Regions from separate parts of the Micromonospora sp. WMMD558 genome, predicted to be linked through region 1. Evidence: riboswitches for the same ligand, from Rfam matches in the RefSeq annotation. Region 1 holds a riboswitch; the other holds the start of a gene.
What was found. A riboswitch is a leader RNA that binds a small molecule or an ion and turns the genes downstream of it on or off. The one in region 1 is predicted to bind cyclic di-AMP.

Region 1 (15,062 bases):
GGCCCGGGAAGTGCTTGAGGGTGGCCGCGACCCCCGCGGCCTGGAGGCCCCGGACGGCGCCGCCGACCTGTGCCCCCGCCGCCTTCGGGTCCGCGCCGTACGAGCGGGAGCCGATGACCGTGCTGCGGGTGACGAGCACGTCGGCGACCGGGGCGAAGTCGACGTTGACGCCCATCGCCGCGAGTTCGGTGCCGGCGGCCCGCCAGGCGGCCTCGGTCAGCTCCGGCTTCCCGGCCGCACCGGCGGCGAGCGCGCTGGGCAGCAGCGTGACGCCGTCGGTGATCCGGGTGACCACCCCGTGCTCCTGGTCGGTGCCGATGAGGAACGGTGCCGCTCCGGCCGGCAGGTCGGCCGCGGCCTCGCGCAGCCCGCTGGTCAGCGCGCGGACCTGCTTCGGGTTGTCGACGTTGGTGGTCTCCTGGTTGCCCTTGGTGGGGTCGTCGGCGCTGAAGCCGACCAGGATCAGCCCGCCGAGGCGGTACTTCCCGATCATCTGGGCGGGGGTGTCGACGCCGGCGAGGGAGCGGTTGCCGGCGGCCGACGCGGGCGAGACGCGGTCCGCGGCGTCGCCGTAGGCGTACGGCATCAGCACCTGGCCGACGAGGTCCTCGTCGGCGAGGCGGGTGACGAGGGCGGCGGCGTGGGCGGCCGGGTCCCCGGCGGGGACCGGCACCGGCGTGGTGGGTGCCGCCGACGGCACGCTCGCCGCCGGTGCCGGGGCGGCGGTCTCCCGCGGGTCGGCGCAGCCGGAGACGAGCAGTGCGGTCAGTACGGCGAGCGCGACGCCGCCACGCCGCAGAGTTGTCGACACGCGAGTCATCCCACCAGTTCGACGCTAATCGGGGCAACCCGAACCCTACGCGGGCCGACCGGCCACCGCCCTCGTGCGGCGGCCGCCTCGCGGGGCCCGCGCGGGGGCTCAGCCCACGCGGGTGAGCAGGGTCACCGGCGCGCCGTCACCGGCGTAGCGGTACGGTTCGAGCTCGGCGTCCCAGGCGGTGCCGAGCGCCTTGTCGAGGGCGTGCGCGAGGGCCTCCGGTGCCCGTGCGCCCGCCATGATGCTGCGCAGCCGGTCCTCGCCGAGCTGGATGTCGCCGGCCGCGCCGACGGTGGCGCGGAACAGGCCCCGGCCCGGCACGTACATGAAGCGCTCCCCGTCGGCGCCGGGACTCGGCTCCTCGGTGACCTCGAAACGGATCATCGGCCACTGCCGGAGGGCAGCAGCCAGCTCGGCGCCCGTCCCCGGACGACCGGTCCACCCGCACTCCGCCCGGCGGGCGCCGGGGTCGACGGGCTGAGCGGTCCACTCGAGGCTGACCGGCGCGGCAAGGACGCGCGCGATCGCCCACTCGACGTGTGAGCACACGGCGAGCGGGGTCGAGTGGACGTATACGACGCCACGCGTTGGCACGGTGACCTCCCGGAGAGCGAGGTGCGTCTTCCCCTACGACCTCGGCCAGCCGGGTGGCTTCTGGAACACATGATGACTGCTGTGACGGATGGTGCGCCAGAGAATCGGAAAATTCGCCGGTGGAATAGCCGGTCGGGTGACCGTGGTTGACCACCACGACGCGGTGACCAGCCAGGGATCGTGGTCGTGTACAGTTCCATCGGCGGCCTGTGCCGCGAACGTCTTCCGCGGGACCACCCACCGGGTGAAGCCCGCACCCAGCCCCCGGACGTCTACCGCGTCCTCCCGTACGTCTTGCAAGGAGTACCTCCGTGGCGAGCAACACCTCTAAGACCGCGCGCGCGTCAGTCCGGGCCGGCCAGGCTGGCCAGGGTGGCGCCCTCAGCGTGCTGGGCGAGTTCAAGTACGTGATCCCGCTGAACGGCGGCAAGCACGCCTACGTGCGGAACCTGACCAACGGCAAGACCGCGCACCTGCGCACCGACTCCGAGGCCTTCGTCGAGGAGATCCGGGTGCTGGCCGCGGCCGGTCACGCCGCCAAGATCCGGGCCGAGCTGTCCGCGCTCAACGCCGCCCACCCGGGCGACGGCTGGGACGCCACCGAGAAGCGCCTCGTCGAGGCCGGCGTCTTCGAGGGCTGAGCCCCTCCCGCAGCAACCACGAACCGCCCGTCGGGACACCTCCCGGCGGGCGGTTCCGCGTCTGCGCCGGCCGCCGACGGGTCAACAGGGGACCCCTCCTCTACCGTCCGCGTCAAGAAGGGGCCCTTCCTTACTCCGTCAGCGGGGTGACCTCGCCGGTCGCGAGGTCGTACAGGGCGCCGACCACGGCCACGTGCCCGGCGCTGACCGGCGCGGCGAGCAGGTCGTCGGCGCGCAGCGCGGCCACCGTCCGCTGCACGTGCCGCCGGATCGCGAGCGGGCCCACCCGCGGGTCGGACACACCGACCTCGGTGACCGCGGGCGCGATCTGGTCGACCAGGTGCGCGAGCGAGCCGCCGGGCCGCTCACCGGCGCGCAGCGCCTCCACCGCCGCCGCGACCGCGCCGCACCGTTCGTGGCCGAGCACCATGACCAGCGGTACGCCGAGCTGCCCGACCACGAACTCGATCGAGCCGAGCACGGCCCGGTCCAGCACGTGCCCGCCGGTCCGGATCACACAGATCGAGCCGAAGGTCTGGTCGAAGATCGCCTCCAGCGGCACCCGCGAGTCGATGCAGCCGAGCACGACGGCGTACGGCTGCTGGTCACCGGAGGCGGCCGCGGCCGCGGCGGTGACGTCGTGGCCGTGGATCGGCTGGCCGCTCACGAACCGCCGGTTGCCGGCGAGCAGCTCGGCCAGCGCGGCGCGGGGCGTACCCCCGGCGCGGCGACCCGGGTGGTGCGGCGCTGCTGCCATGCCGGTCAGCCTGACCGGTACGCCGGGGTTCGCGGGCCGGGTTCCGAATCTTCTTTCGGGCGCGGTTGGCGTGATGTCATGACGGGTAGCCGGTGTTACCACCGGGTATCCCCGGTGTGACGGACTGGTGCGGCCCGGGGGAGGTGGCGATGCCGGAGGTACGGGAGGTACGACTGCCCGACGACGTCCGCCTGCACGTGGAGATCGACGGTCCGGCCGACGCCGAGGTGACGGCGGTGCTGCTGCACGGCTGGACGCTGGACGGGCGCGCCTGGCACCGGCAACTCGCCGACCTGCGGGAACGCTTCGCCGGTGCGGTGCGCGTGGTGACCTACGACGCCCGCGGGCACGGCCGTTCCAGCTGCATGCCGCTGCCGACCGCCACCCTGGCCCAGCTCGGCGACGACCTCGCCGCGGTGCTGGACGCGGTGGTCCCGGCCGGGCCGGTCGTGCTGACCGGCCACTCGATGGGCGGTATGACGATCATGGAGTACGCGCACCGCCACCCCGCGCACTTCGCCGCCCGCGTCGCCGGGCTGCTCTTCGTCTCCACCACCGCCGAGGGGCACACGCACACCGTCTACGGCCTCTCACCCCGTATCGCCCGGTTGATCCGGCTCGCCGAGACCACCGGTGCCGGCGTCCTGGCCCGGTGCGGGTCCTGGCGTCCGCCCCGGGCGCTGCTGCGCGCGCTGCGGCCCAGCATCCGCTGGATGCTCTTCGGTGACCGCTGCGACCCGACCGACATCCGTCTGGTCACCTCCGCGGTGGCCCGCGCGTCGCTACGCTCCATCGGCGGCTTCCGGGCCTCGATCGGGGCGCAGCACCGGCTGGAGACCCTGGCCGAGCTGGCCCATCTGCCGGCCGCCGCGCTGGTCGGGGACCGGGACCGGCTGACCCCGCCGCCGTGTGCCGAGTCGATCGCGGCCGCGCTGCCGGCGACCGAGCTGACCGTCTGCCCGGGTGCGGGGCACATGCTGATGATGGAGCGCCCCGACGAGGTGAACGGCGCCCTGGCCGGGGTGCTGCGCCGGGTGCTCGTGCGCTCCGCCGCCGCCGACGCCGGACCGTCGGCGGTGGCCGCCTAGCGCGTTCGCGCACCTCCGGCGCCGCCGGTGGCGCCGGGGCCGTACCCTCGTGCGGTTGGCCGGCGTACGGCCGCGCGTACCGCGCCGCCCTCGCCGTCGACGTCAGGAGGAGCGAGCGTTGACCGACCAGACCGCGCTGGAACAGGAGATCGCCGTCGAGCAGCGGCACCTCGACCGGGTGTACGCACGCCTGGCCGAACTGCGCCGGTCGGCGATCCGCGCGGAGAAGGAGGGCTACCGGCTGGCCCGGGTCGGCAACTTCGGCGCCCTGGTGGAACGGGACGCGATGGTGTTCCACGCGGCGCAGCGTCGGCACCTGTTCGACGCCGAGCACGAGGGGCTGGTGTTCGGCCGGCTCGACCTGCGCGACCGGCAGGTGCTGCACGTCGGCCGGCTCGGCATCCGCGACGAGAACGCCGCCACCCTGGTGGTGGACTGGCGCGCCCCGGCCGCCGCCGCCTTCTACCGCGCCACCCCGGCGCAGCCGCTGGACGTCGTCCGGCGCCGCATGATCCAGTCGAGCGGGGAGCGGGTCACCCGCATCGAGGACGACCTGCTCGACCCGGGTGCCGCCCCGCCGGACATGACGGTGGTGGGTGACGGCGCCCTGCTGGCCACGCTGTCCAAGGCGACCGGGCGCGGCATGCGGGACATCGTCGCCACCATCCAGCGGGAGCAGGACGAGGCGATCCGCTCCCCCGGTTCGGGGGTCACGATCGTCTCCGGCGGTCCGGGGACCGGCAAGACGGCGGTCGCCCTGCACCGGGCGGCGTACCTGCTCTACGCCGACCGCAGCCGGTACGCCGGCGGCGGCATCCTGGTGGTCGGGCCGTCGGCGGTCTTCGTCGAGTACATCGCCTCGGTGCTGCCCTCGCTGGGCGAGGACACCGCCACGCTGGCCTCGCTCGGCGCGCTCTTCCCCGGGATGCGCGCGACCCGCACCGACCCGCCGGAGGTGGCGGCGGTGAAGGGCTCACTGCGGATGCGGCGGGTGCTGGAGCGGGCCGCACGTGACGCGGTGCCGGGCGGTCCCGGCGAGCTGCGCCTGCTCTACCGGGGTGAGCTGCTGCGGATCGACCGACGCGAGCTGGACGCGATCCGGGACCGGGCGTTGCCGCGCGGCGCGCGGCGTAACGAGGTCCGCCGGGCCGGCTTCGACGGCGTCTTCGCCGCGCTCTGGGCGCAGGCCCGGCGGCTGGGCGTCCCGCGCCTGCCGGAGCAGCGCGCGTTCGAGGACGAGATCGCCGAGCGGCCGGAGTTCCGCGAGTTCCTCAAGGCGTGGTGGCCCCGCCTGCATCCGCGCCACGTGCTCGGGTGGCTGGCCCGCCCGGACCGGCTGCGCCGGTACGCGGGCGGGGTGCTCTCCGGCCGGGAGATCCGGCTGCTCACCGACGCGTACCGGACGTTGGACCACCAGGGGCTGACCATCGCCGACGTCGCGCTGCTGGACGAGCTGGACGCCCTGCTCGGCAAGCCGATGAAGCCGGCCCGGCCGAAGCGGGACCCGTTCCAGCTGGCGGGCGGGGTACGCGAGCTGAGCACGTTCACGGAGCGGCAGCGCGCCGCCCGGGAGGCGGCCCGCCAGCGCCCGGAGGACTACCGCGAGTACGCCCACGTCGTGGTTGACGAGTCGCAGGACGTCTCGCCGATGCAGTGGCGCATGATCGGTCGGCGCGGGCGACTCGCGTCGTGGACGGTGGTGGGCGACCCGGCGCAGACGGCGTGGACCGGCGACCCGGACGAGCTGGTGCGGGCCCGCGACCAGGCCCTCGGCCGCCGCCGCCGGCAGCACTTCACGCTCACCACCAACTACCGCAACTCGGCCGAGATCTTCGCCGTGGCGGCGGCGGAGATCCGGCGGCTCGACCCCGACCTGCCGCTGCCCACCGCCGTACGGTCGACCGGCGTCGACCCGGTGGAGCTGGTCGTGCCGCCGGCCGAGCTGGAGACGTCGGTGGTGGAGGCGGCCAGTGCGCTGCTCGCCGAGGTCGCGGGGACGGTCGGGGTGATCACGCCGGTGCCGCGCCGCGACGAGGTCGCCGGGTGGCTGGGCGGGCTGGGCGCGCCGCGCCTGCAGGTGGTGACGAGCCTGGAGGCGAAGGGCATGGAGTACGACGGGGTGGTGCTGGTCGCTCCGAGCGAGATCCGGGCCGACGCGGCGTCGGGCGTACGGACCCTGTACGTGGCGCTGTCCCGGGCCACGCAGCGGCTCACGACGGTCGACCCGACCGGCTGAGGATCGGGTGGCCGATCTCAGTTGCATACATAGCGATGTGAGCATAGATTGGACGCGGGTCCGGACGGGTGACGGAAGGTGTCCGCGTGGGCGCAGGTCATGACCACCACCACGGGTCGGTCGCAAACGCGGCGCAACGGCACCGCGGACGCCTCTGGGCGGCCTTCGCCCTGCTCGCCACCCTGATGGTGGTGGAGGCCGTGGCCGCGTTCCGCACCGGCTCGCTGGCCCTGCTCAGCGACGCCGGACACATGTTCACGGACGTGCTCGGCATCGGCATGGCCCTGGCCGCGCTCACCGCCACGCGCCGGACCACCGGCGACCCGCAGCGCACCTTCGGCCTCTACCGGCTGGAGGTGCTGGCCGCGCTCGCCAACGCCGTGCTGCTCTCCGGTGTCGCGATCTTCGTGCTGGTCGAAGCCGTCCGGCGCTTCGGCGACCCGCCGGAGGTGCAGACCGGTCCGATGCTCGCGGTGGCCGTCCTCGGCCTGCTCGCCAACGTGGGCGCCTTCGCCCTGCTGCGGTCCGGCGCCCGGGAGAGCATCAACGTGGAGGGCGCCTACCTCGAGGTGCTGGGCGACCTGCTCGGTTCGCTCGGCGTCATCGGCGCCGCCCTGCTGATCGCCGCCACCGACTGGTGGTGGGCCGACCCGCTGGTCGCGGTCGCCATCGGCGCGTTCATCCTGCCGCGCACCTGGCGGCTCGGGCGGGCGGCGCTGCGCATCCTCGTCCAGGCCGCCCCGGAGCACCTCCAGGTCACCGCCGTGCACGACCGGCTGGTCGCCGTCCCGGGCGTCACCGAGGTGCACGACCTGCACGTCTGGACCCTCACCTCCGGGATGGAGGTGGCGTCCGCGCACCTCACCCTGGCACCCGGTGCCGAGGTCGGCACGGTCCTCGCCGCCGCGCGGACGGCCCTGCGGGACGAGTTCCGCATCGAGCACGCGACGTTGCAGATCGAGCCCGGTGCGGCCCCTGGGAGCTGCGGGGCGGTTGAGTGGTAACGGACACATCCGTGATCTGAGCGGCTATTGTCCATTGATGTCGGATTAGGCGGTGACCACACGGACACCGTCAGTCACATCCGCTGCACCTGCCCCAACCGTCCCGGTAGGCTCTGTTCCGGCCTCCGCCAGGCGGCACGCACCGGTGCCGGCGGTGGCCGCCGCCTAATCGCCCGCAGGGCGAGCCGGGGAACCAGGTACCGGGGGTGCATCCGCGTCGAGCGGTAGGGATCTTCCGTCCCGAACCCGTCAGCTAACCCGGTCGGCGGCTGACGGAAGGACATGTGGACAGATGCCAGAAGTGGCACCCGTACGACGACGCGCCGCCCGCGTGGCGGCCCTGCTCAGCGCGGCGCTCACCCTCGGTCTCGCCGCCACGCCGGTCGCCCCCGCGGCGGCCGCTCCCCCGGCCCGCCAGGCCGCCGCACCCGGCGACCCGGAAGGCGGCACCCCCGCCCTGCGCGCCCAGCTCGAGGCGGCCAGCAAGGGCTTCCTGGACGCGAAGCGGGCCCTGGACACCTCGGTCAAGCGCCAGCAGCAGCTCGCCGAGCAGCTCAAGACCACCGAGACCCAGCTCACCGAGCGGACCTCCCGGGTCGGCCAGATCGCCGGCCTCGCCTACCGCACGGGGCGGCTCGGCACCGCGTCGGCGCTGCTCAACAGCACCTCGCCGGAGGGCTTCATGGACCGGGCCGCCGCGCTCGACGCGGTGGCCGCCAACGAGGACCAGGCCCTGCGCGAGCTGCTGGAGACCCGTGAGCAGGTCAGCAAGGCCAAGCTCGCGGTGGAGGTGGAGATCACCGAGCAGCGCAAGCAGCAGGCGGTGATGGCCAAGCGCAAGCAGCAGGCCGAGAAGGCGCTGACCGTCGCGAACTCCCGGGCCGAGGCACCCGCCGCCAGCCGGAGCGCGTCCCGGACGGCCGCACCCGCCCCGCGTAACTCGGACGGCTCCTGGCCGTCGGAGTCGTGCAGCGTCAACGACCCGACGCCCGCGAACGGCTGCATCACCCCGCGCACGCTCCACGCGCTCAACCAGGCCAAGGCGGCCGGGTTCACCCGCTACGTCTCCTGCTACCGCTCCGGCGGGTCGGGTGAGCACCCGAAGGGCCGGGCCTGCGACTTCGCCGCCCAGCAGAACGGCTTCGGCGGCGACGCCACCGGCGGCGACCGGACGTACGGCAACAACCTGTCGGCGTTCTTCGTCAAGAACGCCGACCGACTCGCCGTGCTCTACGTGATCTGGTACCGGCAGATCTGGCTGCCCAGCAGCGGGTGGAGGTCGTACAGCGGGGCGGGCGGCGACCCGTCCAGCGACCACACCAACCACGTGCACCTGTCCGTGTACTGACGCCGCTCGGCCCGGTGCCCTCCCGACAACGGAGGGCCCGGGCCGCCGTCGTTCAGGCGGCCGGCGGACCGGCGTCCAGCATCGCCCCGAGCCGGCTGGCGAGGCCGAGGTGGGCCGACCGGGCCTGCGCGAAGGCGTACCCGAACAGTGGCGCCGGCGCGGCGAGGGTGATCTCCACGTCGATGCGGACACCGTCCGGCTCGGCCTCCAGCCGGGTGCGGTTACGGACGGTCGTCGCCGGCCACTGCCGGGCGACGGTCACCACCTCGTCGGCGGTGGCGACCAGCACGTCGGCCCGGTAGGTGACCGGCAGGCGCACCGGCCCGACCGCGAGCCGGTCGGTGATCGCGTAGCTGGCGTGGGCGCCGGAACGCGGCCGGAGCCGCCGGACCCGCACGATCAACGGGTGCAGGTCCACCTGCCGGACCGGGTCGGCGAGCACCTCGGCGGCGACCGCCGGTGAACAGCGAGCCTGGACGGTGTAGCTGAAGGATCCTCGCCTGAGCACGCCGTCTCCCCACCGTCGTCGCCTCGCCAGATCGTCGCCCACCCGCACGGGTGCTGGCAACGTCCGACCCGACACCTTGGGGACACCCGGAATTCACCCACCCGCCCGACTACGGTCGGCTGATGGGGTACGACGGTCCGTGGTGGACGACGACCCGGGTGGGAGGCGATGCCGGTGAACGAGCACGTGATGGTCTTCGCGCCGACGCCGCGGCTCACGGTCACGGTCGACCAACCGAGCGAGGCCCCCGAGCTGCACCTGCACCCGGGTGGCCAGGGTGTCTGGCAGGCGCGCATGATCATTTCGCTCGGGGTCGACGTGGTGCTCTGCACGGCGCTCGGCGGTGAGGTCGGCCAGGTGCTGGAGCCGCTGCTGGTCAGCGAGGGGGTCGACCTCAAGACGGTGGTCCGCGACTCCGGCGGGAACGGCGGGTACGTGCACGACCGCCGCGAGGGCGCCCGCCGGGAGGTCGTGGACGTACCGGGTGAGGCGCTCGGCCGGCACGAGCTGGACGAGCTGTACAACCTGGCCCTCGGCGAGGGGCTGCGCGCGCCGGTCAGCGTCCTGAGCGGACCTCACCAACCGCACCTCGTCCCAGCCGAGCTCTACCGGCGCTTCACGGCCGACCTGCGGGCCAACGGCGGCAAGGTGGTCGTCGACCTGGCCGGCGAGCACCTGGCCGCCGTGCTGGACAGCGGCGTCTTCTTCCTCAAGGTGAGCCACGAGGAGCTGATCGCCGACGGCCGGGCCGCCGGCGACGACGAGGACCAGCTCGCGCGGGCGATGTACGACCTGCACGCGGGCGGCGCGGAGAACGTGGTGGTGAGCCGCGCCGCCGAGCCGGCACTCGCCCTGGTCGACGGCGAGGTGTTCGAGGTGGAGATGCCCCGCCTCCAGGCCGCCGACCCGCGCGGGGCGGGCGACTCGATGACCGCCGGGGTGGCCGCCGTGGTGGCCCGGGGTGGCGACATCCGGACGGCGGTCCGCACCGGGGCCGCGGCGGGGGCGCTGAACGTGACCCGGCACGGGCTCGGCACCGGCCGGCTCGACTCGATCCGGGGGCTGGTGGAGCGGGTCCGGCTGGTGCCGGCGGGCAGCCGCCAGCAGGAGCGTACGACCCCGGACGAGCTGGCGGACCGGGCGGCCGAGCGATGACCGTGCGGGTGCTCATCACCAACGACGACGGGATCGCCGCACCCGGCATCGCGGCACTGGCCCGGGCCGCGGTCGACCGGGGCCTGGACGTCGTGGTCGCCGCGCCCCGCGAGGAGGCGAGCGGCACGAGCGCGGCGATGACCGCCGTGGAGCGGGACGGTCACGTGGTGGTCGATGTGCATCCGCTGCCCGGGCTGGACGGGGTGCCGGCGTACGGGGTGGGTGGCTCGCCCGGCTTCATCGCGCTGATCGCGGTGCACGGGGCGTTCGGGCCGCCGCCGTCGGTCGTGCTCTCCGGCGTGAACCGGGGCGCCAACGCCGGCCGCGCCGTGCTGCACTCCGGCACGGTGGGTGCCGCGTTCACCGCCGCCGCCAACGGCTGCCGGGCGATGGCCGTGTCCCTGGACGTGCTCTCCGCCGGCGAGGCCACCGCCGTCAGCGGCGGCGCGGCGGTGGCGGCGGCCGCCCGGGTCCGGGACGCCGAGCGGCACTGGTCGACGGCCGCGCACGTGGCCCTGGACCTGCTGCCCCGGCTGACGGCCGGGCCGGTGGAGAGCGTACTCAACGTGAACGCCCCGGACGTGCCGCTCGCCCGGCTGCGGGGCGTACGCCGGGGCCGGCTGGCCAGTTTCGGTCAGGTGCAGATGACGGTGGCCGAAGCGGGGCACGGCTTCGTACGGACGGCGCTGGAGGAGCCGGGCGAGGCGGCGCAGACCGGCACCGACGTGGCGCTGCTCGCCGAGGGGTACGCGTCGGTGACGGCGGTCCGGGCGGTCACCGAGGTGCACGACATCGACCTCACCGGGCTCGACCCGGACTGACCGGCCCTCGTTTCCTCACCGGGCTCGGCCCTCGCTTCCGCAGCGGGCTCGATCCTCGCTTCCGCGGCGGGCTCGATCCTCGCTTCCGCGGCGGGCTCGGCCCGGCCTGAACGGCCCTCGCTTCCGCGCGGCGGGCTCGGCCCGGACGGACACCGGACGGACACTCGCTCAGGCGCCGGGGAGGACCTCCGGGGCCGGGGTGCCCGCGTAGTAGGGCTCGGGGGCGCCGAAGAGCCCGAGCAGGCCGGTCACCCAGAGCTGCCGGTGCACGAACCGGCTCGGCTCGGTGACCACGAGCTTGACGCCGCTCACCTCGGCGGTCTGGAAGCCGGCGACCATCGCGCTGATACCGACCGAGTCGATGAAGGTCACCAGCCGCATGTTCAGCTCGATGCGGGCGGGACGCCCCTTGGCCAGCACCTCGGCGATCGCCTCGCGCACCTCGTACGCGGTGTCGACGTCGATCTCGCCGCGCGGCGCGATCTCGACGACACCCCCGGACTGCACCGACTTCACGATCGACAGGCTCACGCGAGCACCTCCACTCGCCCGTCCGACGGGCGCCTCATCAGTACGCGGGCCGCGACCGAGAGTATTCCTCCGACGCCCTCGGTCGCCACCCCTCGGGATGAGCAATTCTTGTGGTCCGGGGCACCAAGCCGCCTATATCCGGACATTTCACCTTCTGTTTCCCAACAATCAACCGTCGCTGACGGCCGCCGAACCAGGGTAGCGGGCTTCGGCCACTCCGGCCGCAACCCGACCTCCCGGGCGTGCCCGCCACCCGGCGCCCACCACCCGTGACCTGCGGTCCGCCACCCTGCGACGGCGCCCGCCGGGCGTCAGAGGGCCGCGTGTCGCCCGCCAAGATCCGGACAACATCCGGGACGCTGTCCCCTCCGAGGGCCGGTGATGCCACTACTTCCGGGAAGTTGCGCGTGGACGACTCGGCCGGGTTGTTTCGTGTGCCTAGCATCGGCGGGCAGGACGGTACCGCGACGGAGAGGACGATCGATGATCCGGAGACTTGCCGCGCTGGCCGGGGTCGGCGCGCTGCTCGCCCTCATGCTGGCCTGCGGCTTCGGCGGCGGCGGGGACGACGACGATGACGACGACGACGACTTCGCGCGCGGTGTGACGGCGGCGGTGGTCACCCTGCGCTGACCCCCGGTTTGCGGCATCCCGTCCCGGGGCAATGCCGGACCAGGAGGACCGTGACACGCCGGAGAGACGCCGAGTCCGAAGTGGCCGCCGGCTTCGGCACCCCGAGGAGGTAGACATGTTCGGAACCAAGCTGCTGGACCGCCGTGGCAGGCCGGAGCGGATCGCGGATCAGGCGTGGCAGCACCTGGTCTCGGCGGTCAGCTCCGCGGGGGACAGCGTCCGTGACACCGCCCGTTCCGCCCGCCGGGGCGGCACCGACCTGGCCGACGACGCCAGCGACCTGGTCGGCGCGGCGGCCGAGGAGGCCCGGCGTCGGGCCACCCTGGCCTTCGACGCCCTCGCCGGCCGGCGGCCGGCGCTGCCGTGGACCCTGCTGATCAGCGCCGCCCTGGTCGGTGCGGCGATCGGCTGGGCCGCCGGCACCGCGGCGCGCGCGGTGGGCAGCCGCTCGGACCGGTCGGTCGACGACATCGAGTTCGTCGACGTGGACCGGCCCAGTTCCCCCGCTAACCTGGACGGCTGAGCAGAACGCACCGGACGGGCCCCGGACGACGCCGTCGTCCGGGGCCCGCGCTGCCCCTCGCCGGGAGGCGCCGGATCGACGGCGGTCAGCGGGCGGTGCAGGTCGGTGACGACGGGGGGTTGTTCGTCGTCGTCCAGCTCGCCAGGAAGCCCACGGTGCTGGTGGCGCCCGGGCCCAGGTTTCCGTTCCAGCCGGCGTCCCGGACCGAGACCGTCGCTCCGGACTGGGTGTGGGTGCCGCCCCAGAGCTGGGTGATCCGTTGACCGTTCGGGAAGGTCCACCCGACGGTCCAGCCGGCGATCGCCGACGTGCCCGCGTTGCGGACCACCACCTCGCCCTGGAAGCCGCCGGACCAGGAGCCGGTGATCCGGTACGTGGCGGAGCACACGCCCGGCGGAGGCGTCGTCGGCGTCGGGCTCGGGCTGGGGCCGGTCGGCGTCGGGGTGGGGCCGGTCGGCGTCGGGGTCGGGCCCGTCGGCGTCGGGGTCGGGCCCGTCGGCGTCGGGGTCGGGCCCGTCGGCGTCGGGGTGGGGCTGGTCGGCGTCGGCGTCGGGGTGCCGCCGAGCCGGTCGGCGACCAGGATGCCGCGGCCGTTGGTGCCGAGGTACACGCGGCCGTGGACCCGGGGGTCACCGGTGAGCGCCTCGCCCGCGTTGCCGTACTGGTGCCTGTCGTCGTTGATCCGTACCCAGCTCGCGCCGGTGTCGTCGGACCGGAAGACGCCGTGCTGCCCGTCCACCGTGCCGATCAGGAAGACGGCCGGGTGGGTACGGCCCGGCGCCGCCCGGCCGAAGCCGACGTTGATCGAGGTGGACACACCGGCCAGCCTGGTGAAGCTGGCGCCCGAGTCGGTGGAGCGCCACAGGCCGCCCGCACCGGCCAGCCACAGCTCGCCCTCCCGGCCGGGTACGGCCTTGCGCTTGACGTTGCCCGTCGGGAGTCCGCTCGCCGCCGACGCGGTGAAGCTGGCCCCGCCGTTGGTGCTCGTGTACAGCCGGCCGTCCTTGACGGCGTAGAACCTGTTCGGGTTCACCCGGTCGGACTCGACGGTCGCGTTCACCGGCACGCCCGTGGACGGCGTCCAGGAGGCGCCGAAGCCGACCGTGTGGACGACCTGCTGGCCGGCGTCCCCCGGCGCCCAGACGAACCGGCTGCCGTCGGCCGCCGCGGCGACCGTGCCGCCGTTGTTGACGCCGCCCGGCTCGCCGCCCTGGAACCAGTTCGCCCCGCCGTCGGTGGAGAAGGCGACATGGCTGTCGTTCGGGCGGTCGGCGTCGGTGAAGTTGCCCGCCCGGACCATGACCGAGGGGTTGGCCTCCGCGTAGTCCAGGCTGGTGGTGCTGGTGAAGACCGGCTGGGTGAACATCGTCGACGGCACCACGTCGAGGTTGGTGTGCCGGAAGCCGCCGATGTCGCCCAACGCGCTGACCAGCGGTGCGCCGGAGGGCGGGCTGACCAGGTCGAGCACGGCGGTCTCCTCCAGCCCCTTGACCATCGGCCGGATGGTGAAGGTGCCGCCGGTGTCCCACTTGGTGAGGTCGGTGCTGCCGTAGATGGTGGCGCCGGTGCCGTACAGGAACCGGTCGGAGTCGTGCGGGTCGATCTCCACCGACTCGTTCATCCAGCCCAGCTTCGGCGCCTCCTCCGGTGGCGACGGGTTCGCCCCGAAGGTCAGCCACGGCACCGAGCTGATGTCCATCGTGTACTTCCTGGCCCGGTTGGGGTAACTGCTCCAGTCCCAGATCCGGCTCCAGGTGGCGCCCCCGTCGGTGCTGCGCCAGAAGACCGCGTCCGGCCACCAGGAGATCTGGGTCGCGACCAGCAGCGTGTTCGGGTTCTTCCGGTCGATGGTGAGGCCGCTGTAGCCGAAGTAGTCGTCGGCGCTGGTCGAGGGGACCGGGCTGATCCGGGTCCAGACGCCGGTGGACCGGGTGAACTTCCAGACGTCACCCTTACCGCCGTCGTACGGGCCGCCGGTGTCGCTGGTCGCGATGTAGAGGTGGCCGCCGGTGTGGTCCACCACGCCCTTGTGGGCGAGGTACCCGGTCGGTTGGCCGGGGATCCGCTCCCAGGTCGTGCCGCCGTCGGTGCTGCGGTAGACCGGGTTCTCCTTGTCCGCCACACCGACGTAGACGGTCCGCGTGGCAGCCCCCGACGTGCCCGTGGCCCGGTCGAAGGCGACCCAGGTCAGACCCTGGTTCTGGCTCTGGTAGCCGCTGGTGTCGTTGGGTCGGCGACGTAGTTGCCGGCGTTGGGGAAGCTGGTCACCTTCGCCCAGGTCGCGCCGTGGTCGGTGCTGCGCCACAGCCCGTTCCCGCCCTCGGCGGCGTAGTAGACGACGCTGTTCCGGTTGGGGTCGACGGCCAGCCGCTCCCCCATGCCCCGGCCGGGCATGTTGCCGCCGTT
Region 2 (15,062 bases), 2.6 Mb from region 1:
TGGGCCTCGACGAGGTGCGCCGCGCGTACGAGAGCGGGCGCGGTGTGGTGCGGATGCGCGGCAAGGTGGAGATCGGCCCGGTGGAGGGCAGCCGCGGCCGGCAGGCGATCACCGTGGTCGAGTTGCCGTACGGCGTCGGCGCGGAGAAGGTCATCGCCGCCATCACCAACGAGGTGACGAAGACCAAGCGGCTCACCGGCATCGCCGACGTCAAGGACCTCACCGACCGGGAGAACGGCACCCGCCTGGTCATCGAGTGCAAGGTCGGGGTGAACCCGCAGGCCCTGCTCGCCGACCTGTACCGGCTGACCCCGCTGGAGCAGTCGTTCGGCGTCAACAACCTGGTCCTGGTGGACGGGCAGCCGCAGACGCTGGGTCTGAAGGCGCTGCTGGAGGTCTTCCTGTCCCACCGGTACGAGGTGGTGACGCGGCGCAGCGCGTACCGCAAGCGCAAGCGTGAGGAACGGCTGCACCTGGTCGACGGCCTGCTGATCGCGCTGCTCGACATCGACCGGGTGGTCAAGCTGATCCGGGCCAGCGAGGACGCGCAGGCCGCGAAGGACGGCCTGATGCGGAGGTTCAAGCTGTCCGAGATCCAGGCCACGTACATCCTCGACACGCCGCTGCGCCGGCTCACGAAGTACGACCGGCTGGAGCTGGAGGCCGAGCAGGAGAAGCTGCGCGGCGAGATCGCCGAGCTGGCCCGCATCCTGGACGACCCGAAGGTGCTCCGGAAGGTCGTCTCCGACGAGTTGGCCGCGGTCGGGAAGCAGTTCGCCGCGCCGCGCCGCACCACGCTGGTCGACGGTGACCTGAAGGAGGTGTTGGCGGCGTCCGTGCCGGCCGGCCCGCTGGAGGTCGCCGACGACCCCTGCCAGGTGATCCTGTCGGCGACCGGCCTGGTCGCCCGCACCGCGGCCGAGTCGGAGGAGGCGGCCGAGGGGCGCCGGCGGCACGGCCGGGTGAAGCACGACGCGGTACGCGCCGTCGTCCACTCCACGGCCCGCGGCCGGGTCCTCCTGGTCACCAGCGCCGGCCGGGCCTTCAAGGTGGACGTGCTGCCGCTGCCGGTGCTGCCCGAGCAGTCCGGCACGGTCTCGCTGCGCGGCGGCATGTCCGCCGCCGAGCTGGTGCCGTTGGAGCCGGGGGAGACGGTGGTGGGCCTCGCGCCGCTCGGGTCGACCGCCGACGGGGCGCCGGGGCTGGCGCTGGGCACCCGGCAGGGTGTGGTGAAGGTCTGCGCGCCGGAGTGGCCGGTGCGTTCCGACGAGTTCGAGGTGATCAGCCTGCGGGACGGTGACGAGGTGGTCGGGGCGACCTGGCTGACCGACGGTGCCGAGGCGCTCGCCTTCGTCACGTCGGAGGCGTCGCTGCTGCGGTTCCCGGCCGGGCTGGTCCGTCCACAGGGGATCAAGGGTGGCGGCATGGCCGGCGTCAACCTGCCCGCCGGGGCGCGGGTGGTGTTCTTCGGCGCGGTGCGCACCGACGACCCGACCCACGGCGAGCCGATGGTGGTCACGTCGACCGGCGCCACGGTGAAGGTGACGCCGTTCGCGGCGTACCCCGCGAAGGGGAGGGCGACCGGCGGGGTGCGCGCCCAACGCTTCCTCAAGGGTGAGACCGACGTGGTCGTCGGCTGGGTGGGTCCGCGGCCGGTGGGATCGACGGCGAACGGCGAGCCGGTGGACCTGCCGGCGGCCGACCCGCGCCGCGACGGCAGCGGCTTCGCCGTGATGCTCGGCCCCACCGTGGTCGGCCACCAGGTCGACCGCGACTGACCGCGTACGGACGGACCGTCCTCGTTGATCATGAGGTTAGCGTTATTTCTCCCCGCTAACTTCATGATCGACAGGGGGGTCGGGCGCGGGCGGGCGGTCAGAGTTCGGGTTCGGGGGCTACCCGGGTTTCCGGGGTGGTGTTGCGGAGGCGGGCGACCAGGCGCATGCCGTGGTAGATGAGCAGGGCGGCGCCGGTGCCCAGGGCGATGCCGTTGAAGGACAGGTCGCCCGCGGTGAGGGTGTAGTTGGCGGCGCCGACGATCACCGCGACGGCGGCGGTCATCAGGTTGACCGGATCGTGGAAGTCGACGCGGTTCTCGATCCAGATCCGCGCGCCCAGGATGGCGATCAGCCCGTACAGGGCGGTGGTGGCGCCGCCCAGCACGCCCGCGGGCACGGTCAGGATCAGCGCGCCGAACTTCGGGCTCAGCCCCAGCAGCACCGCCGCCACGCCGGCGACCCAGTACGCGGCCGTCGAGTAGACCCGGGTCGCCGCCATCACGCCGATGTTCTCCGCGTACGTGGTGGTGCCGGAGCCGCCGCCGGAACCGGCGAGCACGGTCGCCAGGCCATCACCGAAAAACGCCCGGCCCATGTCCCGGTCGAGGTTGCGGCCGGTCATCGCCGCGACCGCCTTGACGTGCCCGGCGTTCTCCGCGATCAGCACGAGGATCACCGGGATCACCAGCACGACGGCCCGCAGGCTGAAGCTCGGGGCGTGGAACTCCGGCAGGCCGATCCACGCCGCGTCACGCAGCCCGTCGACGGCCTTCGGGTCGAGGTGCCCGAGCGCGGCGGCCAGCGCCCAGCCGACGGCGACGCCGAGCAGGATGGACAGCCGGGCGAGGAAGCCCCGGAAGGCGACCGTGGCGAGGAGGATCGCCACCAGCGTCACCACGCCGATCAGCGGTTGAGCTTTGACGCCGGTGCCGCTGCCGCCGCCGTCCCAGGCGACCGGCGCGAGGTTCAACCCGATCAGCGCCACGATCGCGCCGGTCACCACCGGGGGCATCAGCGCGTCGATCCACCGGGCGCCGGCGACGTGGACGACCACGCCGACCAGGGCCAGCGCCGCGCCGGCGACCACGATGCCGCCGAGCGCCGGGCCGATGTCCCCACCGGCCTTCGCCGCCAGCACCGGCGCGATGAAGGCGAACGACGAGCCGAGGTACGACGGCAGCCGGTTGCCGGTGATCAGCAGGAACAGCAGCGTGCCCAGCCCGGAGAAGAACAGCGTGGTGGCGGGCGGGAAACCGGTGATCAGCGGCACGGTGAAGGTGGCGCCGAACATGGCCACCACGTGCTGCACGCCGACCCCGGCCGTCCGCGGCCAGGACAGCCGCTCGCCGGGGTGCACCACGTCGCCGGGCCGCACCGACCGGCCGTCACCGTGCACGGACCACGGCGACCAGCGCGAGCGCGCCTCGGTGGGGGACTGGGTCATGGGGGTACCCCTTCGCGTCGTCGTCAGAAGGGGTTGATCGGACCCTGGACGTCGTTTCTAGCACGCCGGCGCGGCGCACCCGCCGCCGACCGGCGCACCTCGTGTCAGGCGACGTTGGTCGGGCGGAACTGGACGCTGACCCGGGGGCCGACCGGGCGCGCCGTCTTCGGGACGGCGTGCTCCCAGGTGCGCTGGCACGAGCCGCCCATCACGACGAGGTCGCCGTGGCCGAGCGGGAACCGCAGGCCCGCGCCGCCGCCACGGGGACGCAGCAGGAGCGCCCGGGGCGAGCCGAAGGAGACGATGGCGACCATCGTGTCGGTGTGGGCGCCCCGGCCGATGGTGTCGCCGTGCCAGGCGACGCTGTCGCGTCCGTCCCGGTAGAGGCACATGCCGGCGGTGACGAACGGCTCGCCCAACTCGGGCGCGTAGTGCCGGGTCAGCGCCTCCCGGGCGGCGGTGAGCACCGGGTGGGGCAGCGGGCGGCCAGCCGCGTACCAGCAGAGCAGGCGCGGGACGTCGACCTCCGCGTCGTACATGGTGCGGCGTTCGGCGCGCCAGGGCACCTCGTGCAGGAGATGGTCGAGCACCTGGTCGGAGCCGCGCACCCAGCCGGGCAGGTGGTCGACCCAGGCACCCCGGGTGAGCCGGTGCCGCGTGACCTGGCCGGCGAGCGGCCCGAGCGTCGGGCCGGCCTCGGCGAGATCCAGCATCGACGGCTGGTAGGCGACGTCCGGCACGGCCCCGAGCCTACCGCATCATCGAACAGGCGTACGACTGGCCTTCGGTGCGGCACGCCGGTCATCGGACCGGCGGGTAAGGTCGCGGAGCGGTGCGGGCCGGCCGTCGGGCCGCCCACGACCCGAGAAGGAGAAGCCTGTGCAGGTGACCCCCACCGACCGGCCGGTACGCGCGGCGAGCCCCGCCGCACCGGGTCCGGGCGGCCGGCTGCCGTCGCTCACCGGGCTGCGGTGGATCGCCGCGCTGCTGGTCTTCGCCTTCCACGCCGCGACGATGGGCATCGTCGCCGAGCCGGCCTACAAGGGGGCCGTCGACCGGTTCTTCTCCCTCGGCCTGTCGGGCGTCCAGTTCTTCTTCATCCTCAGTGGATTCGTGCTGGTGTGGTCGGCCCGCCCCGGTGAGGCGAAGCGCACCTTCCTGCGCCGCCGCGTCGCGAAGATCTACCCGAACCACGTCGTCATGTTCGTGGCGGCGCTGCTGGTCGCGTACGCGTTCACCGACCCGGTCCACCCCCGCGCCGCGCTGGAGAACCTGCTGCTGGTACAGGCGTGGGACCCGACCCCCGGCATCTTCTACAGCGTCAACACGGTCAGCTGGTCGCTCTCCTGCGAGCTGTTCTTCTACGCCTGCCTGCCGTTCGCCCTGCCGCTCATCCACCGCATGCCGGCGGGCGCCCTGTGGGCCGTGGTCGTCGCCGTGCCGCTGCTCATCCTCGCGCTCTGGCCGGCCCAGGCCCTCGTGCCGGAGGAGAGCCGCTGGTGGTTCACGCAGGTCTTCCCGGTGGTGCGCTCGCTGGAGTTCTGGCTCGGCGTGGCCGCCGCGGAACTGCTGCGCCGGGGCCGGTGGCGCGGCCCACGCCTGGGTGTGGCCAGCGTGGTCTTCGTGGTGACCTGGGTGGTGGCGAGCGCGTGGATCCGGGCCGAGCTGTGGGCGGCGCTGCTGTCGATCGCGTACGTCCTGGTCATCACGGCCGCCGCCGACGCGGACGTCCGGGGCCGGCGGACCCTGTGGGCCAGCCGCCCGATGGTCTGGCTCGGGGAGGTCTCGTTCGCCTTCTACCTGGTGCACGTCCTGGTCATGGTGAGCGTGCTCCGGCTCACCGGCCATCACGGCGTCGGGGTTCCCGGCTGGCGGGGGCCGGCCGCGGTGGTGGGCTTCCTGCTGGTCAACCTGGTGCTCGCGGCGCTGCTGCACCGCTACGTGGAGACGCCGATGATGCGGCGGCTCGGCCCACCCCGCCGGCCACGCCCGGCCGCGCCGGACGCCGGCGGCCGGGCGTACGCGGCGGCCGGGCCGGCGGGCCCGGGCGCCGTGCCGTCACCGCGGGTCGCCGAAGCGGACCACCCGAGGGAGTACGCGGGCGACCGCCGCTGACCGTGTCCACGCTGGCCGGTCCGGCGCGTCCCGGCGACGCGACACGCTCGTGACGGGTGCGGTCGGCCGACCGCGACGGTAGCGTGGCATCGTGCTTCCGGTCGCGCTCACCTGTCCGTTGTGGTGGGTCGCGCGCTGGGCCTCCCGGCTGCTCGCCGGTCTCGCGCTGACCGCCGGCCTCAGCGTCGGCGTCGCCGCTCCCGCCCACCCGGTCGGGACGGCCGAGGTGAGGGTGGCGTCGGCGGCCGGTGACTGCGTCGCGTTGCCCGCCCCGGGGGCGACGACCGGCAGCGCGCCGGTGGCGCTCGACGCACCGGCGGCCGGGACCGCGCCGCAAGCCGCGCCGGCCTGGTCGGGGGCGGACGCCGCGCCGCCTGCCGCAGCCGTGCCCGGCGACGTCGAGCGGGTGACGCCGGTGACCACCGGCGAGTGCGGCTCCCTGGCCGGCCGGTTCCCCGCCGGTTCCGGCTCGCGGGCTCCGCCGCGCAACTGATCGACTCCCGGGCCGCGGCCCGCCGCGTGACGCTGGTGGCGCCCGCCTGAGCGGCCCCGTCCGTCGCCGTGTCTCTGCACCTGCCGCCGCCGGTGGTCCGCGCCCAGTTCGGGGCGGACCGGCGTGTGTTGTCCCGTCGCGATCCGTTCCCCGTGAGGTTGCCGACATGAACACCGTCCTCCACGAGTTCCTCATCGACGTGCCCCGGGCGACCGCCATCTGGTCCGCGTTGCTCGTCCTCGCCCTGACCGCGCTCACCGTCGTCGCCGCGCGGCCCGAGCGGGACCAGCCGGCCGAGCCGCCGCCCGTCGACGAGACGGTCGACCTGCGCCGGTACGCCGAGGAGGTGGCGGTGGCGGCTGCCGGCGCGGCCCAGACCGCGCGTCGCCGGCGGGACGCCTGGCGCACGGCGCAGGAGGAGGCCGACCGTGCCTGGCAGGCGTACGACGAAGCCGAGAACGCCGCCCGCCGGCTCACCGCCGCCGCCGCGCTGCCCACCCCGCGCACGTCGCGTACGCCGGCCGAGTACGCGGCGCGGGAGCGGTGGTTGCACCGGGCCGCGGTGGCCGCCCACTGGCGGGGTGACCTGTCCGCCCGGCAGCTCGGCGACGTGTTCGGGCACCGGGACGGCTGGGACGCCCGGCTGCACCCGGTCGACCAGGAGATCGTCTTGACGCGGGCCGTACGCGACGGCAAGCTGGCCGCCTACCGGGCGGCGGCCGCCGCCGAGCGGGCTGCCTGGCGCGACGCGGAGGTGGCCGCCGAGGCGGCCCGTGCGCTCGCCGCCGAGGCGTACGCGGCGGCGGAGAGCCTGCGTCCGGCACTGCGGACGAAGCCTCGGACGGCGTTGACCGGACGGCCGGTCGCCGCCGCACGCTGGCGTCCCGCACGGGTCGGCTGACTTAATTCCGTGAGCCCGGTCACACCGACGTCGAACCGGTCAACATTCGCAGTCCGGTCGATTGTCTCCGCCGCTGCCGGGGTAATGTCCGCCGCTTGTCCCGTTGCCGCCCGGCCGCGTCGTAAGCACCTCGCGTCCCATTGAGTCGCGTCAGTGCGAAACTGCCCGCAAAATTGCTGCCATGATCGAGGTTTACGCAGCTCAGAGCGGGTTGGCAGGCTGGTTGACCGGCCAGTAGTGTCGGCGCGTCCGGTGCGGTAACCGATCGCAAGAGGCGACGCCGCGCCGACCCGCTCAATCGCCGCATGGCGAACCGGGGACCCAATCTGCACCTGGGGTGAATCCGCGATTGTCGCGGTAGGGCGTACTTCCCGCCCGAATCCGTCAGCTAACCCGGTAGGCGGCATCGGAAGGAGTCCCATCCTCGTGCAGTTCGAACCCAACCGTCGGTTCCATCGCCGCCTCCACGGCATCGCGGTGCCCGCGCCCGTCCGGCTCGCCGCCGGGCGCTGACCCACCGCCCTGCCCGGTCCCGCCGGGCTCGTCCCCTCGTGGCCACCTGCCGCCGGACCCGGTCCGGACGGCCGGCCCGCCGCTGCCCGCGGCCGGCCCGGTGCGCCGCCAGCCCCGACAGTCCGTGGAGGAAACCGTGAAGCACCACCTCAAGCGTCAGCTCCGTCGTCTCGCCACCGAGCGTCCGTACCAGGTGGCCGCCGCGTCCGCCGCCGTCCTCGTGCTGGCGACCGGCACCGGTGCCCTGGTCGCCGGCCCCGGCGACGCACCCGCGTCGGCGCAGACCCCGGCCGCCGTGGCCGAGCTGCGTGGCAACACCGCCGCCTCGCGCGGCGAGGCCCGTTCCGTGGCCGTCCCCCCGTCCAGCGCCGCCCCGTCCAGCGCCGCCCCGTCGAGCGCCGCCCCGTCCAGCTCACCGGCCGCGAAGGCCGCCCCCGACCCGGACCTCACCAAGAAGCCCAAGCCCCCGAAGTCCAAGCTTCTGAAGTACGACTACCAGGCTCAGATCAACTTCTACTACTGCGGCCCGGCCGCGGTCCGGAACGCCCTCAGCGCCACCGGCATCGAGCGGTCGCAGGACCACCTCGCCGGTCCGCTGGGCACCGACCAGTTCGGCACCGACTCGGCCGAGGACACCACCCGGGTGCTCAACGCCATGGTGAAGGGTGACCCGTACCGGACCCGCATGATCCCGGGCCGTGCCGCCACCCCGGCGCAGATGGACCGGCTCCAGGCCGACGTCGTCGACGCCATCACCGACGGGCGGGGCGTCGTCGTGAACATCGCCGGCTCCGCCACCGACACCAACGGCGGCTGGCACTCGTTCCCGGGCGGCCACTACATCGCCGTGACCGGGTACGACGACGAGGGCCGCCTGGTGCGGATCGCCGACTCGGCCAACCCCGCGACCGGGTCGTACTGGATGACCACGATCGCTCTGGCGAACTGGGCCGCGACCCGCGGCTACTCCGCCTGACCGACCCGCTCGCACGACGGGCGCCGGACCCATGGGGTCCGGCGCCCGTCGCGCGTTCCGGCTGCCGGCTGCCGGCGGCCCGAGAAGGGCTCACCGCTGCAGCCTCCGCTGCAAGATCCGCGCAACTTCACCGAAGATGCTGCCTCGGTTACGCCCGAGACGGCATCTTCCCCGAAGTTGCGCGGATCTTGTGCTGTCGGCCCGCCGGCGCGTGTCCCTTTTGCAGCACCGGATGTCGCTGGCCGTTGTCGGCGTCCGCGTCACCCTTGTGCGGCCGCACGTCGGACGCACCACGGCGGACTCCCGTCACTTTTTCGACGGCTGTCGAGCTGCCCGCGTAGCTGGGGCAGGGCGATCGCCCCGAGATCGGCCGGTCGTGGACGGGCCGGACCCGGCCGACCGGACCCGGTCGCATGGATGGGCAGCTGGACAGCTCGGCGCGTGCGACAGCGAAGCGAAGCGCCCGCCCCCGGTACCGGGAGCGGGCGGCTTGTGTGTGTCTGCGGTTGGTCAGCCGCGCTCGGCGACCTGCGTGACGAAGGCCCGCCAGGCGGCGGGGGAGAAGGTCAGCGCCGGACCGGCCGGGTCCTTGGAATCCCGGACGCCCACCACACCGGAAAGGTTGTCGGCGACCTCGACACAGGTGCCGCCGTTGGTGGACGAGCGGGAGGACTTCCGCCAGTGAGCGCCTGTCAGCTTGTCCATGTCTTTGCCGCTTCCTTGAGGATGTCGAGTGACTGCCCGAGCGGGAGAGCTTCGCCCCGAACCGCGTCCCACGACAAACCCAGACGAGTAACCGGGTCTGGCAGTCCTTCGGTCTGCGATTTTAGTTGGTGGTCCACGCACCCGGCGCGCGAGCCGTCGGGCAGGTCAGCCAGGATGAACGCCCCAGCAAGTCCTGAGTAGATGCCAGCGGACAACGGTACGACGTGCAACTGAATATGCGGCTGTTCAGCGCACGTAAGCAGGTGTTCGAGTTGCTCGGCCATCACGTCACGGCCGCCGCACGCCCGCCGGACGACCATCTCATCCATCACGACGAAGAGCTGCGGACTCGGGTCGCGGGCGAGGACCGCTTGCCGCTCCATCCGCGCCGCGACGCGCTGGTCGAGCCCTGAGACCGGTACGCGCGCTGCCCGGAACGTCGCGCGAGCGTATCCCTCGGTCTGTAGGAGCCCTGGCACGAAGGCGTGTTCGTACCAGCGCAGCGCCGTCGCTTCCCGCTCGATCTGTATCCACTCGCGTAGCCAGACCGGTGCGGCCTCACCCTTGACCAGCTCATCCCAGAGCGTCGCGAAGTGCCCGCCGGTGTTCAGCGCCTGGTCGACAGCGGTCAAGTAGGGCAGCGTCGGCGGTTTGGTCCCGGTCTCGATCGCGCTGACCTGAGAGTCCGAGCAGAAGACCAGCTCGCCGAGTTGCGCTTGAGTCAGCCCGGCGGCCGTGCGGCGTCGCCTCAGCTCACGGAGCAGGTACTCAGACGGCGAAATTCCCACGGCTTCCATACCCTTCCACGACTCTCCACATCGCTCCGCGCCGGTCCGGATTCGGCCGCTCCGTTCCGTGGTCGGGTGATGACTGTTTCGAGCGTAGGGGGTCACCGTCCAGGGTGGAAGGAGATGCGGCGCGAGCCGGTAGAGGACCCGAACTCGCCGGTGGCGCTGTTGGGGCCGCCCCCTTTAGGCAAGCGACCGGGGCGGCCCCCTTCCAATCCGTGAAGGAGGTTCCGCCGTGCGTCTCCGCTTCTGGCGCTGCAAGCCCACCGTGCCGTCGCTTCCCCGGCGAATCCGGGGCGCGAACCTGCCGGCCGCCCTGTTCGCACCCACCCGGCCGATCCCGACCGTTCAGCCGGGCCGCGCCGGGAGCCTGACCCGGGCGCAGGAGTACCGGGCGAACGGGGGCCGCTGGTGACGATCGCCGTCGGCCGCACGATCCGGGTTCCCGAGGACGCCTACACGTTCGGCACCGGAACCCTGACCCTGTCCATCACCGAGGTGATCAGCAGCGCGGTCGTCGACGGCGCGGTCTGGGTCCAGTTGAAAGGCCGCGAGGTCCGCCCGGACCGGTCGGTCGCTCCCCGCGAGCGGTACGCGGCGGTCCGGGTCGACGCCGTGACGGAGGTGGAGCCGGTGAGGGTCCGGTGACCCGACGCCGAGTCGAACACGTCCCGTCCCGGCCCACGTGGCGCTGCCGGGCGTGCGGGATCGCGTGGCCGTGCTCTCCCGCGAAGCTCCGCCTGCTCGGGGAGTACCGCGACGACCGGACGGCCCTGCTGGTCTACCTGGCGATGCTCCAGACCGAGGCCGCCGAACAACTCGCCGAATTGGACAGCACTCCACCGGCCAACCTGACCGAGCGCTTCATCGCCTGGGCCCGCGCCCGGTAGCCCTCCCGGCATCCCCGCCCGTGGTCTCTTGCGGTAACCGGGGAACTGTTGGAGAGTGACCAGGTGGTAACCAGGAGGGAGATCAGCGAGCTGCCCCCGGAGGCCGACCTGGCCCGGGCCGACTCGCTGGCGCGCGAGATCTTCTCGGACGTCGCGAACAAGTGGGCGTTCCTGATCATCGAGTTCCTCGGGCAGCGCACCATGCGCTTCAGCGAGCTGCGCGACGAGGTCGGCGGGATCAGCCACAAGATGCTCACCCAGAACCTGCGCATGCTGGAGCGCAACGGCCTGGTCGAGCGGACCGTGCACCCCACCGTCCCGCCCCGCGTCGAGTACAACCTCACCGAGGCCGGCGAGGCCCTGCGCGGGGTCGTGGACGGCATGTGCGGCTGGACCCAGCGCTACCTGGGCCACATCGAGGCGTCCCGCAGCCGCTTCGGAGCTGCCCAGGGCGGGCCCTAGTCGAGGACGGCGGTCGCCTCGACCTCGACCAGGTGCTCGGGCACGTCCAGCGCCACGATGCCGAACAGCGACGCCGGCGCGGCCGGCGTCACCCCCAGCTTCGCCGCCGCCCGGGCGATCCCGTCCAGCAGTACGGGCATCCTCTCCGGCTTCCAGTCGACGACGTGGACGGTCAGCTTCACCACGTCGTCGAACGACGCCCCGACCCCGGCGAGCGCCGTCGCGACGTTGAGGTAGCACTGCTCGACCTGCGCGGCGAGATCCCCCTCGCCGACCGTCTTCCCGTCCGCGCCCCAGGCAACCTGCCCGGCGACGTGGACGATCTTCGACCCGGTCGCCACCGACACCTGCCGGTACACGTCGATCTCCGGCAGCCCGCTCGGGTTCACCAGTGTCACAGCCATGACGAGGTCCTCCTCCTACGCTCTCCAGTGGTTACTTAATAACCGTAGGAGACTGCCGCTGGCCTGGGAAGAAGGCACTTTTCCGAGACCCAGGCACCTTTGGGTGACCGTACCGGCGCGCGTCCATTCGATCAGGAATCGAGAAGCACCCGGGGTTTCGGCAGGCCTAGCCTTCCCTCAGACGGCCGGGCAGCACGCCGGGCCGCAAGCGTCGAAAGGCAGCCAGGGAATGACCGCGAAGAGTGCCAAGACCGAGTCCGACGGCTTCAGCGCCGAAGAGCGTGCCGCGATGAAGGAGCGCGCCGCCGAACTGCGCGCCGAGGGCAGGAAGGGCGCCAAGAAGGCCGACGGACTTCAGGCGGTCCTCGACCGGATCGCGCAGATGGCGCCCGAGGATCGCGAGCTCGCCGAGCGCGTACACGTGACCATCACCGCCACCGCTCCGGAGCTGACGGCGAAGACCTGGTACGGGATGCCCGCCTACGCGAACGAGGAAGGCAAGATCGTCGTCTTCTTCCAGGACGCGGGCAAGTTCAACTACCGGTACTCGACGCTGGGCTTCCAGGACACGGCCAACCTCGACGACGGGGACATGTGGCCGGCGTCGTACGCCCTCAAGGCGTGGAGCCCGGAGGTGGAGAAGAAGGTCGCCGAGCTGGTGAAGGCCGCCGTCTCCTGACGATGCCACGCAGCTCGGGCGGCGACCCCGGGTGGACCGGGGCTGCCGGCGGAGCGGTCTCGATTCAGCCGGGCGGCTCAGGGATCAGCCAGGTGTCGAAGGCCGATCCGAGAAGAACACCGAGGAAGCCGAGGGCGATGGAGGCGGCAATGCCGATGAGGAACCCGGTCAGGCCGCGGTACCGGTTGTCCGTAGCCAGCTCTGGCGAAGCCCCGGCACGCCGCGATCCCGGGCGCTCGATGATCAGCCAGGTCAGCACGCCCAGTCCGAACGGAACTCCCGTACCGATCCAGAACCAGTGCCATCGTGTACCCACGACCGGTGCCGGTCCGGCGATGAGTACGGCCAGACAGACCAGGCCGACGACCGCCGCCAGATATCGGGAGCCGGGCTGCACGTCGCCGACGAGTGGCCGGCCGGAGTCGAGCACGGACGCCCTCACCTGCGCCCGGATCGACTCGGTCTGCGGGCCGAGTGGCTCGGAACTGCCCGCGAAGGAGGAGTGTTCGGGCGTTGCGGTGGGCCCGCCATCCAGCACCGCGTAGTAGGTGCGGCCGTCATGGGTACGCCAGACGAACAGCGGGCCCTCGCGGTCCCAGGAGCGCAGCGTCGGCACAGTGCTCCCCCCGGTCATTCGCCGCATGCTCCCAGGCGACGAATCGAACAGCAAGCGCCGGAGCCACGCGCAGGCCGGACGCCCACGGTCGCGGTAGGTTGAACCGTCATGGCCACGACCGCGGATGTCCGTCGCGAACTCGCCGGTCTCGCCGACCCCCGCCGGGCGGAGGGCGTGAGCCGGTACCTGCAGATGTTTCCGGGCGGGTACGGCGAGGGCGACCGGGCCATCGGCGTACCCGTGCCGGACCAGCGCAGGGTGGCCGGCCGGTACTGGCGTGACCTGTCCCTGGCCGACACGGCGACGCTGCTGACGAGTGATGTGCACGAAGAGCGGCTGACGTCGCTCCTCATCCTGGTCCGCAAGTTCGACAAGGGGAACGAGGAGGAACGGGGCGAGATCTTCCACCTGGTCCTGGCCAACACCGGCCGCATCAACAACTGGGACCTGGTGGACTCGTCCGCGCCCTACATCGTCGGCCCGTGGCTGGTTGACAAGGACCGGAGCGTCCTGGACCGGTTGGCCGGGTCGAGCCTGGTGTGGGACCGACGCATCGCCGTCATGGCGACGTTCGCCTTCATCAAGGTCGGTGACTTCCACTGGACCTTCCGGCTCGCCGAACGGCTCCTGCGCGACCCGCACGACCTCGTCCACAAGGCGGTGGGCTGGATGCTGCGCGAGGTGGGCAACCGGGACCGGACGGCGGAGGAGGAGTTCCTCGCCCGGCATCACCGGGCCATGCCACGGGTCATGCTGCGGTACGCGATCGAGAAGTTCGAACCACAGCGACGGCGGGCGTACCTGTCCGGCACGGTCTAGATGACCGATGCGCGCTCAGCGGGCCGGTCCAGGACGTTCGTTCACCCGAACAGGTGGGCGTGCTCGACCGCCCAGTCGTCGAAGCGGCGCGGTGGACGGCCGATGATCTCGTGGACGGCGGGCCGTTGATCGAGGGTCCACCGGGTGAGTTCGGCGAGCCGCACGCCGTACTCCCGCAGGGCGTAGAGCGTCACATCGATGCCGCTGTCGGGCCAGCCGCGACGCCGCCAGGACGCGCGGCTGTCGTCGGCAGTCAGTTCGATGCCGTCGATGTCGCAGCCGATCGCCTTGGCGATGCCGGCCACGCGTGACCGGGTGCTGATCGGCAGCCCCACTGCCTCGAGCACGGTGCCGACGTAGCCGTCGGTTCGCATGGCCGCGGCCGCGACGGCGGCGAGGTCATCCTCGTGGATGAAGGGGTAGTGGCCGTCGTTGAGGAAGGCCTCCCGCACGACGCGCCCCTCCCTGACCGTGTCCGGCCAGTCCGACCCGGTGGCAGGATAGGTGCCCTCGATCACCGCCCCCATCACCGCCGACGGGCGAACGTGCGTCCACTCCAGGCCCGAGCGTTCGACGGCGCGCTCGACAGCCAGCCAGAACCATGTCTCCGGTGGGTAGTCCTGCTCGTACTCCGGTCCGTGCGAGGACAGCACGACGACGCGGCCCGCACCCGCACGCTGGACGACCCGCAACGCGTCCTGCACTGTCGCCGGCACTGCGCCGGCCAGGAAGACATTGTCGACGCCGGCGAAGACCTCGGCGCGCTCCAGCGGCCGCGTGATCGACCCCTCGACAACCTCGGCACCGGCGGGCCAGCCGCTGAGCTGTCCACGTTCGGCGAGGACGCGAACCCGATCGCCCCCGTCGAGCAGTTGTCGCGCCAGACTCCGTCCGACAATTCCGGTCGGGCTGCTGCCCGCGTCCTTCCTGGCGGCTACGGCGGTCACCAGATGCAGGCGGGCTCGCGACGTGGTGATGGCGCTGTTGATTCCAGACATGGCAACCTCCCACACGACAGGTGAGATCGTGCGCCGTCGCCGGTGGCCGGGCGAGGGTTGCGGATCCGGTTCGCCAAAGGTACCAGCCCGATGTGCCGCACGGGTCGACGCCGCTGTCGCCATGCTCGCCCGGGGGTCGGCACGGTGGCAGACTGCGCGCATGGTCGATGAATCGGGTGACCGCGGTCCCGTGCTGGTGCTGCTGCACGGCATGGGTGGGACCGGCGAGGTGTGGCTGCCCTGGGCGCCGCTGCTGGAACGCCGGTGGGCCGGCCGCTGGCTGGCGCCCGACCTGGCCGGTCACGGCTGGTCCCCGCCGCTGCCGGCGTACTCGTTCGCCGGGCTGGCCGACCCGCTCGCCGCGACGCTGGCCCGCGAGGACCGGCTCGTCCTGCTGGGACACTCACTCGGCGGTGTGGTCGCGCTGGCTCTGGCCGCCCGGTCGGCCGGGTTGCCGGTCGACGCCGTGGTCGGGGTCGGC

Region 2: linked by a shared signal. The riboswitch ahead of ACN26Y_RS27085 (C39 family peptidase) and the one ahead of ACN26Y_RS14985 (coiled-coil domain-containing protein) in region 1 are both predicted to bind cyclic di-AMP.

Annotation. Positions count from the first base shown of each region.
Region 1 covers NZ_CP186061.1:3,063,010-3,078,071, reverse strand. Annotated here, with positions in the region: gene ACN26Y_RS15020 (glycoside hydrolase family 3 protein) at 1-820, opposite strand, end outside; gene ACN26Y_RS15015 (DUF3145 domain-containing protein) at 920-1,411, opposite strand; gene ACN26Y_RS15010 (hypothetical protein) at 1,723-2,052, shown strand; gene ACN26Y_RS15005 (carbonic anhydrase) at 2,183-2,809, opposite strand; gene ACN26Y_RS15000 (alpha/beta fold hydrolase) at 2,959-3,897, shown strand; gene ACN26Y_RS14995 (HelD family protein) at 4,016-6,133, shown strand; gene ACN26Y_RS14990 (cation diffusion facilitator family transporter) at 6,220-7,137, shown strand; cyclic di-AMP (ydaO/yuaA leader) riboswitch at 7,290-7,421, shown strand; gene ACN26Y_RS14985 (coiled-coil domain-containing protein) at 7,439-8,485, shown strand; gene ACN26Y_RS14980 (SRPBCC family protein) at 8,538-8,993, opposite strand; gene ACN26Y_RS14975 (1-phosphofructokinase family hexose kinase) at 9,162-10,148, shown strand; gene surE (5'/3'-nucleotidase SurE) at 10,145-10,969, shown strand; gene ACN26Y_RS14965 (STAS domain-containing protein) at 11,138-11,500, opposite strand; gene ACN26Y_RS14960 (hypothetical protein) at 11,984-12,133, shown strand; gene ACN26Y_RS14955 (hypothetical protein) at 12,249-12,656, shown strand; gene ACN26Y_RS14950 (cellulose binding domain-containing protein) at 12,742-14,961, opposite strand; gene ACN26Y_RS14945 (WD40/YVTN/BNR-like repeat-containing protein) at 14,844-15,062, opposite strand, start outside.
Region 2 covers NZ_CP186061.1:5,682,537-5,697,598, reverse strand. Annotated here, with positions in the region: gene ACN26Y_RS27115 (DNA gyrase/topoisomerase IV subunit A) at 1-1,778, shown strand, start outside; gene ACN26Y_RS27110 (uracil-xanthine permease family protein) at 1,876-3,222, opposite strand; gene ACN26Y_RS27105 (alpha-ketoglutarate-dependent dioxygenase AlkB) at 3,327-3,935, opposite strand; gene ACN26Y_RS27100 (acyltransferase family protein) at 4,102-5,337, shown strand; gene ACN26Y_RS27095 (hypothetical protein) at 5,429-5,830, shown strand; gene ACN26Y_RS27090 (hypothetical protein) at 5,997-6,731, shown strand; cyclic di-AMP (ydaO/yuaA leader) riboswitch at 7,013-7,149, shown strand; gene ACN26Y_RS27085 (C39 family peptidase) at 7,369-8,220, shown strand; gene ACN26Y_RS27080 (DUF397 domain-containing protein) at 8,731-8,925, opposite strand; gene ACN26Y_RS27075 (helix-turn-helix domain-containing protein) at 8,913-9,722, opposite strand; gene ACN26Y_RS27070 (hypothetical protein) at 9,949-10,128, shown strand; gene ACN26Y_RS27065 (hypothetical protein) at 10,125-10,361, shown strand; gene ACN26Y_RS27060 (flavin reductase) at 10,358-10,603, shown strand; gene ACN26Y_RS27055 (winged helix-turn-helix transcriptional regulator) at 10,667-11,065, shown strand; gene ACN26Y_RS27050 (RidA family protein) at 11,062-11,469, opposite strand; gene ACN26Y_RS27045 (iron chaperone) at 11,699-12,148, shown strand; gene ACN26Y_RS27040 (hypothetical protein) at 12,213-12,782, opposite strand; gene ACN26Y_RS27035 (DNA alkylation repair protein) at 12,873-13,583, shown strand; gene ACN26Y_RS27030 (SDR family oxidoreductase) at 13,625-14,596, opposite strand; gene ACN26Y_RS27025 (alpha/beta fold hydrolase) at 14,742-15,062, shown strand, end outside.